DNA from 2 places in the Desulfovibrio sp. UIB00 genome. Region 1 is predicted to be linked to the other one. Evidence: predicted binding sites of a transcription regulator. Region 1 holds the regulator's gene; the other holds the start of a gene.
The links. The regulator sigma-54, encoded in region 1, starts transcription at its own class of promoters, with help from an activator protein. The targets are predictions, from matches to a motif close to CTGGCACGGNNNNTGCTT.

Region 1 (4,211 bases):
GTGCCTTACCTTCGCAGCGCTGGCGAGCACAAAACCAAGCCCACCCAGCACAGCGTCAAGGAACTGCTTTCCATCGGCATTCAGCCCGACATTATTCTGTGCCGCTGCGAGCAGAGCATCCCCGAAGAACTGCGCCGCAAGATCGCCCTGTTCTGCAATGTGGATCAGGACGCCGTGTTCTCTTCGGTGGACGTGAACAATATTTATGAAGTGCCGCTCAAGTTCTATGAAGAAGGCTTTGACCAGAAGGTAGCCATCATGCTGCGCCTGCCCGCGCGCAATGCCCACCTTGAAGCCTGGGAAAAGCTCGTGAGCGACTGCGCCAACCCCAAGGGCAAGGTCACCATTGCCATTGTGGGCAAGTACGTTGACCTCAAGGAAGCCTACAAGAGCCTGCACGAAGCCCTCATTCACGGCGGCGTTGCCAACCGCGTTGAAGTGGAGCTGCGCTACGTCAATTCCGAGAATGTGGACGAAAGCAACTGTGCGGAATCCTTCAAGGGCTGTCATGGTATTCTTGTGCCCGGCGGCTTTGGATATCGCGGCGTGGAAGGCAAGATTGCCGCCATCCGTTATGCGCGTGAAAACAACATTCCCTTCTTTGGCATCTGCCTTGGCATGCAGTGCGCGGTTATCGAATTTGCCCGCCACGTGGCAAACCTTGATGACGCCAATTCGGAAGAATTCAACCCGCTTTCTGATCACAAGGTCATCTACCTTATGACCGAGTGGTTCGACTTCCGCACCAAGAACGTTGAAAAACGCGACGCGGGCAGCGACAAGGGCGGCACCATGCGCCTTGGCTCCTACCCCTGCAAGGTGCAGCCCGATACCAAGGCCTTTGTGGCCTACAAGAAGGGCATGGTTGATGAACGTCACCGCCATCGCTACGAATTCAACAATGCCTTCAAGGAAATGCTGGGCGAAAAGGGCATGGTTTTCAGCGGCACCGCCCCTGACGATTCGCTTGTGGAAATCATTGAGCTGAAGAACCACCCCTGGTTCCTTGGCTGCCAGTTCCATCCCGAATTCAAGTCCCGGCCCATGAACGCGCATCCGCTGTTCCGCGAATTTATCGGAGCGGCGAAAAAGTTCGCCAAGGTGTAATTAGCGGCGCTAACGCAGCGAGGCTTTTTGATTTTCACCAAGCTTGGGTATCGCAAAATCGCGCAAAAAGGGGAGGGCATTGCCTTCCCCTTTTTTGGTGCGCAGATTATTTTCAACGGCGCAAATGCTGCGCCAAATCTGGATTTTTGGCGCTGGCAGCCTTTGCTGCTGGTTGGCGATACCGCGAACCTGATCTTGCAACTGTTAGCTATTGCATAATTTTTGCAGATGTGGCACAGTACTTGTAAACAGATAAGTCTATAGTCCTATGGCTAGTTAAGGCAAAAGAGCACACATGGCACTGGAACTACGGCAGCAACTTAAGCTGTCACAGCAACTGGTAATGACCCCGCAATTGCAGCAGGCAATCAAGCTGTTGCAACTCTCACGCGTGGAACTTCTGGAAACTGTGCAGCAGGAACTGCTTGAAAACCCCTTTCTCGAAGAATCTTCACTTACGGACGATGCCTCCCAGGAGCAGCACGAGGAAAGCCGCGAAGCCCCAAAGGAGGAAGTGTACGACAGGGAACTGGCCAAGGACGCCGACTGGGAAGATTACCTCGGTGAGTTTGCCAGCACCCCCCGCCTTTCGCAGTCGCGCGAGTTTGAACTTGCCGAAGAAATTTCGCCTCTCGAAGCCCGATATGCGGCCAAGCCCACCCTTGAGGGGCATCTTTTCTGGCAGTTGCGCCTTTCGTCGCTGACAGAAGAGCAGAAGGCCATTGGCGAGGTCATTATCGGCAACCTCTCCTCCGCCGGGTACCTGCAAGCCAGCATTGAAGAAGTGGCCGAAATGGCCCAGGTCGCGCCCGAGGCAGTGCTGCCCGTGCTTGAGAGGGTGCAGCTTTTTGATCCCATCGGCGTTGCCGCGCGCGATGCGCGCGAATGCCTGATGGTGCAGATCAAGAGCCTCAATTACGCCCGCGACCCAATCCTCGTGGAGCTGGTAGAATCGCACCTCGAAGACCTCGAGGCCAAGCGCTACAAGCCCCTGCTGCGCAAGTTCAAGCTCGATATGGAAGAGCTCAAGGAGTATCTGGATATCATCCAGAGCCTTGACCCATTGCCCGGCGCAAGTTTTGGCGGCGGCGAGCCAACCTACGTAAGCCCCGATGCCTATTTGTACAAGATGGGCGATGAATTTGTGATTTTGCTCAATGATGACGGCCTGCCCCAGTTGCAGCTTTCGGCCATGAGCCAGATGAACATTGGCGGCTCTGAGAAGGAAAAGGACTACTGCGCAGAAAAGATCCGCTCCGCCTCATGGCTTATCAAGAGCCTGTATCAGCGCCAGCGCACGCTTTATAAGGTTATGGAAAGCATTGTGCGCCACCAGCAGCCATTTTTTGAAGACGGCGTGACCAAGCTCGCGCCGCTCATTCTCAAGGATATTGCTGACGACATCAGCATGCACGAATCAACGGTGAGCCGCATTACCACCAACAAGTATGTGGCAACGCCCCACGGCATCTTTGAATTGAAGTTTTTCTTTAACAGCGGCCTTGAACTCGATGACGGAAGCCAGGTAGGCTCAGAAAGCGTCAAGGCTCTGATCAAGAAATTCATCTCTGAGGAAGATACCCGATCCCCCCTCAGCGATGAGCGTATCGGCGAAATGCTCAAGGAGCGTCTCAAGGTCAATATTGCGCGGCGCACGGTGGCAAAATACCGCACGGCGCTTGATATTCCATCTTCGTCAAGGCGCAAGGAGCATTTCTGATTCCCCGTCGAGTGGCTCAATACTTAGGAGGAACTTATGAACATCTCATTTGCTTTCAAGAACTTTGAAGCCTCCGAACATCTGAAGAAGTATGCCCGTCGCCGCATGGAAAAGCTGGGACGGTTTTTTGGCAAGGCCTCTGGCCTTGAAGTTGTCGTTGTGCTGACAGTCGACAAGTTCCGTCATCGCTGCGAAGTGACCGTTACGGGCGAAGGCCTGCACATCAACGCCACGGAGCAGACTTCGGACATGTACGCCGCCATTGACCTTGTGACAGACAAGGTTGAATCGCAGATCAAGCGCCAGGTGGCCCGCGTAAAGGCCCAGCGGCGGCACGCCCGCAATACGGATGTGGACGTGTTTACCTACAACCTCGATGCCGAAGCCGACGTGCAGCAGCCCGTTGACGGCACCGACCGCCTCGCCACCAAGCCCCTGCATCTGGATGAAGCGCTCATGCAGCTTGATTCCATCGGCAGCGAGTTTCTGGTGTTCTTTAATGCAGAAAACAACCGCATCAATGTGGTATACCGCACCAAGGTGAACGGCTATGCCCTCATTGACCCCGTGTTGTAATCGTTCATAATGAGGGGGCGGGCTGGCAACGGCTCGCCCCCGTCTCAGGCGCACCCCCTGCCGGTTGCCGCGCAATGGCCCTCACCTGGGCTTGAGCGCGGCGCGGATTTGGCAACGTCCGTCAGAAGCCTGTGGCGTACAACCCCGGCTGCAAACGGCGATCTGACCCCGAAGAGGCGAATGTCATGAAGGATTCCGCGCAGATACCCGCCACAGATTCCACCCTTGCCGCAAAGCCTGATGCCGACGCGCCCGTTCCCGGCGTGGATGTGCAGGTGTGCATTGTCACGGGCCTTTCCGGCGCTGGCAAAAGCACAGCGCTCAAGGTTTTTGAAGACATGGGCCATTTTGTGGTCGATGGGCTGCCCGTGAGCCTTGTCATGGAAATGGTGGACATGATGTCGCGCCCCTCCATGAGCCACTTCAAGGGTATTGCTCTGGGTATGGATCTGCGCCAGAGCAATTTTGTGGAAGATATCAACGATTGCCTGAGCATGCTCGCGGGCAAAAACATCCGCCCCATGCTGCTTTTTCTTGAGGCCAACAATCAGGAACTCATTCGCCGCTATGCCTCGACCCGCCGCCCGCATCCGCTGGAGCGCGAGGGCATGGGCCTTGAGGCGGCGCTGCTGGCAGAGCGCAGCAGCCTGCGCCCCCTGCGTGAAATGGCTGATCTGGTCATCGACACCTCGCGTTTCTCCATCCACGACCTGCGGCGCGCCATTCAGAAGCGCTGGAGCGGCAACAAGGGCAAGCTGCGGGCCATCAGGGTCAACGTGATTTCTTTCGGTTTCAAATATGGTGTGCC
Region 2 (4,211 bases), on a different contig from region 1:
TTGCCCAGACTGTAGGCTCGGAACTTTTCGCCAAGGTACGCGAAAGCGGCGCTCAGGCGGCGGTTTCTGAATGCGGCACCTGCCGCGTGCAGATCACGCACGGTTCCGGCAAGTTCAGCCTGCACCCTGTCACAATTCTGCGGCAGCGGCTTGAAGCCCGCTAGGTTTTGGATTGCGGCAACTATGCCGCGCAGTTAAGCGCTTACAACACCCACTTGGCAGACGGTTCACCGTCTGCCAAGTGGGTGTTTGCAAAGTCCACACCTCAGGGAATCAGAAACAAGCTGCAATATTGCCGCGCCGTCTGACTCATATTTTCCGTGCATTGCTCCAATTGTCCAGGCGGGTTGCGACCAACCCAAAGGATACGCCATGACAGCCCAAAACAGCACCAGGGAATTCTGGAACAGCAGAGCCGAATCCTTTCCCCGCTATGAAGCCGGGGCCGACACCTACGAGGCCCGCATGCTCCAGCTGGCGCGCGATAATGGCGTGGATTTTCGGGACAAAACGGTTCTGGATGTGGGCTGCGGCAGCGGCATGTACACCATCCGGCTTGCGCAGGAGGCCGCATCTGTCACGGCAGTTGATATATCTGACGAAATGCTCCGTATCCTTATGCAGGATGCCGCCGCGCAGGGCCTTGCCAACATCCGCCCCGTGCTTTCCGACTGGGAGCACTTTGCCCTTGAGGAACGCTTTCAGATTGTTTTCGCTTCCATGACCCCGGCCCTGAGCGATGACGCCGCCCGCGAAAAATTGCAGCACTATGCTCTGGAGCAGGTGGTCTTTATGGGCTTTACCGAACGCAAAACCTCGGATGTCATGGCCGGGCTGTACACGTACTACGGTATCACGCCGCCGCAATTTGCCGATGCCCCCGACATGCGCGCATGGCTTGAAGGCTGCCGCATTCAGTACACCGCGCTGCCTGTTGACGGCCAGTGGGTTGTGCCGCACACCCGTGATAAGCTGCTGGGAGCCTGCGCCACCAACCTGCGCGCCCGTGGCGCGGAACCGGATATGGCCCATCTTGCCGCGCATCTTGAGGGATTTCGCAACCAGAACGGGGAATATGTGGAGCGCACGGAATATTCCCTTGAAATGCTTATCTGGCGTACATCCTGACCACGGCGCTCATCCGCCGGATACTTAAAGAACTTCTGGCTGAGCGTAGAACTACCATCCCCACCGCCGAACCACTGCCTGCATTTCTGCCGTATATGCCGCGCATAAGCCGTGCGCCCGATCTTGCCGCTGTATCTCTTACGCGGGTTGGCGTGTTCACGGTTTGCAGTTTTTACACTACTGCTCCTATTTTGATACAATTTTGAATCAAACTCTCCCTGCACCGCCATACATATCTTTGCGGCATGCAGGGCTGAGCATACTTGAAGAATAAGCCCTCTTGCCTCCCCCACTGGCTGAACTGCCCGATCAGATGCATTCTTGCCTGAACCGCCACCATCCTCCCCCACACTGCTCTCAATTCGCCCCTTTTTTTGTGATTAATCCCTACCCCCGCCCCATTTACCTGATGGGCCGGGCTTTCGCATTCATGGGCAGTCAGTGCTGACCTGCCTGCTTTCCTCTGCCGCGTCCATCACAGAGCGCCCCAAATGCAGCCCAGTCTGCCCCCGCATATTCACGCTTGGTGATTTCTCTGCAACACGTTCCCAATTTCAAACAAATTTGTATCGCCGATTCACGACCAAAATTTTTCTTCAAATAAAAACCTATTATTAAAGAAACTTACAGAGAACAGAGTTTTTTCTGCACCGTGGGCCATCTTAACAATTTTGTATTGATTGTGCATGCAGATTATAAAATTAAGCAATAATATTGAATATTTAATCTAACGGCACGGTTTCTGCACAAAGAGGGACAAGCGCAACGAGCGCGGGAACATCAAACCCAGAGGGAATCTCATGCGTCAGGTAGCTATTTACGGCAAGGGCGGCATCGGCAAGTCCACCACCACACAGAACCTTAACGCCGGTCTTGGCGAAATGGGCAAGAACATCATGATCGTGGGTTGCGACCCCAAGGCCGACTCCACGCGCCTTATCCTGGGCGGCCTTGCCCAGCAGAGCGTGCTCGATACCCTGCGCGAAGAGGGTGAAGACATCGAGCTGGATCTGGTGCTCAAAAATGGCTTCAAGGGCATCCGCTGCGTGGAATCCGGCGGCCCCGAACCGGGCGTTGGCTGTGCCGGGCGCGGCATCATCACCTCCATTGGTCTGCTGGAACGCCTTGGCGCCTACACAGAAGACCTCGACTACGTGTTCTATGACGTTTTGGGCGACGTTGTGTGCGGCGGTTTCGCCATGCCCATCCGTGAAGGCAAGGCCCAGGAAATCTACATCGTGGCTTCGGGCGAAATGATGGCCCTCTACGCCGCCAACAACATCTGCAAGGGTATCAAGAAGTACGCCAACACCGGCGGCGTGCGCCTTGGCGGCATCATCTGCAACAGCCGCAAGGTTGATGGCGAAGCCGAGCTTGTCTCTGCCGTTGCCAAGGAAATCGGCACCCAGATGATCCACTTCGTGCCGCGCGACAACATGGTGCAGCGCGCCGAAATCAACAAGCAGACCGTTATCGAATTCGACCCCACCTGCGGACAGGCCGACGAATACCGCTCCCTGGCCCAGAAGATCGACGGCAACGACATGTTTGTTATCCCCAAGCCCCTCTCCCAGGAAAGGCTCGAAGAGCTGCTCATGGAACACGGCTTGATGGACGCCTAATCACCCAGCACGAAACGGAGAACAGCTATGCAGATGATTCGCACGATTATCCGGCCCGAAAAAACCACCGAGGTTCTCTCCGAGCTGCTGGCAGCGGGTTTTCCCGCCGTTACCAAGCTTGATGTGGTGGGGCGCGGCAAGCAGAAAGGCATCATGGTGGGCGATATCCAGTATGATGAAATTCCCAAGCAGATGCTCATGCTTGTGGTCAGCGACGAAGACAAGGACGATGCCATCCGCGTTATCCTGCGCGTGGCAAAAACTGGCGATGGTCACTTTGGCGATGGCAGAATCTTTGTTTCAAGCGTCAGCGAGGCCTGGACCATCAGCAGCGGCAAGTCCGGCCTGTAGGAGGCTCCCATGCAGGAAGTAGTTGCAATGGTTCGAGCCAACATGGTGGCGGCGACAAAGAACGCCCTGTCCAAGGCCGGATGCCCCTCATTCTCATGCACCAAGTGCCTGGGACGCGGCAAAAAAGGCATGGATCCCGCCACCCTGCGCATGGTTATGGAAAGCGGCGAGCTGCCGCGCACTCCGGCGGGCGAATCCCTGACCGAAGTGGGCAGGCTGATCCCCAAGCGGTTGTTCAATATCTGCGTTCCCGATGAAAAGGTCGAAGCTGTGGTCAAGGCCATTATAGAGGCCAACAGCACCGGCCACCCCGGCGATGGAAAGATCTTTGTGATGCCGGTGGAAGAATCCTATGTGGTTCGCACGGGCGAGCGCGCTGACGCATAAGGAAGGTATGTATGAGTATTGACGCCAACGCAGTAGTGCTTGAGCGCTACAACGCCAAGGTCTTCAAGAACCGCAAGGAGCACATGCTCAAGGTCAATCCTGCGGAAGACCAGATTATTATCGCCAACACGCGTGCCATTCCCGGCATCATGACCAACCGGGGCTGCTGTTACGCTGGCTGCAAGGGCGTTGTGCTCGGTCCCATCAAGGACATGGTTACGATCACTCACGGCCCTGTGGGCTGCGGCTTCTACAGCTGGGGCACGCGCCGCAACAAGGCCAAGGCAGAGGGGGACGCCCCCAACTACATCCAGTACTGCTTTACCACGGACATGCAGGAACCGGACATCGTCTTTGGCGGCACCAAAAAGCTCAAGAAGGCCATTGATGAAATCATGGAGCTTATGCACCCCAAGACCATCATGATCGCCGCCACCTGCCCTGTGGGCCTGATCGGCGACGACATCCAGGCCGTGGCCGCAGAAGCTGAAAAGGAATACGGCATCCGCTGCGTGGCTTACAGCTGCGAAGGTTATAAGGGCGTAAGCCAGTCGGCGGGCCACCATATCGCCAACAACGGCCTTATGAAGCGCGTTATTGGTACTGGCGATTATGAACCCGCCACCAAGTATTCGGTCAACATCCTTGGCGAATACAACATCGGCGGCGACGGATGGGAGCAGGAACGCATCCTTAAAAAGATCGGTTACGAAGTGGTTTCGG

Region 2: nifH (nitrogenase iron protein) is a predicted target of sigma-54. The motif match lies at 1,859-1,876, and genes of this name have one in related genera.

What each region holds. Positions count from the first base shown of each region.
Region 1 covers NZ_JAETXJ010000009.1:115,954-120,164, forward strand. The annotation lists gene JMF94_RS13325 (CTP synthase) at 1-1,107, shown strand, start outside; gene JMF94_RS13330 (hypothetical protein) at 1,135-1,326, shown strand; gene rpoN (RNA polymerase factor sigma-54) at 1,403-2,827, shown strand; gene raiA (ribosome-associated translation inhibitor RaiA) at 2,864-3,403, shown strand; gene rapZ (RNase adapter RapZ) at 3,589-4,211, shown strand, end outside.
Region 2 covers NZ_JAETXJ010000003.1:462,915-467,125, forward strand. The annotation lists gene JMF94_RS07575 (anaerobic glycerol-3-phosphate dehydrogenase subunit C) at 1-164, shown strand, start outside; gene JMF94_RS07580 (class I SAM-dependent methyltransferase) at 373-1,128, shown strand; gene nifH (nitrogenase iron protein) at 1,929-2,750, shown strand; gene JMF94_RS07590 (P-II family nitrogen regulator) at 2,778-3,101, shown strand; gene JMF94_RS07595 (P-II family nitrogen regulator) at 3,111-3,488, shown strand; gene nifD (nitrogenase molybdenum-iron protein alpha chain) at 3,500-4,211, shown strand, end outside.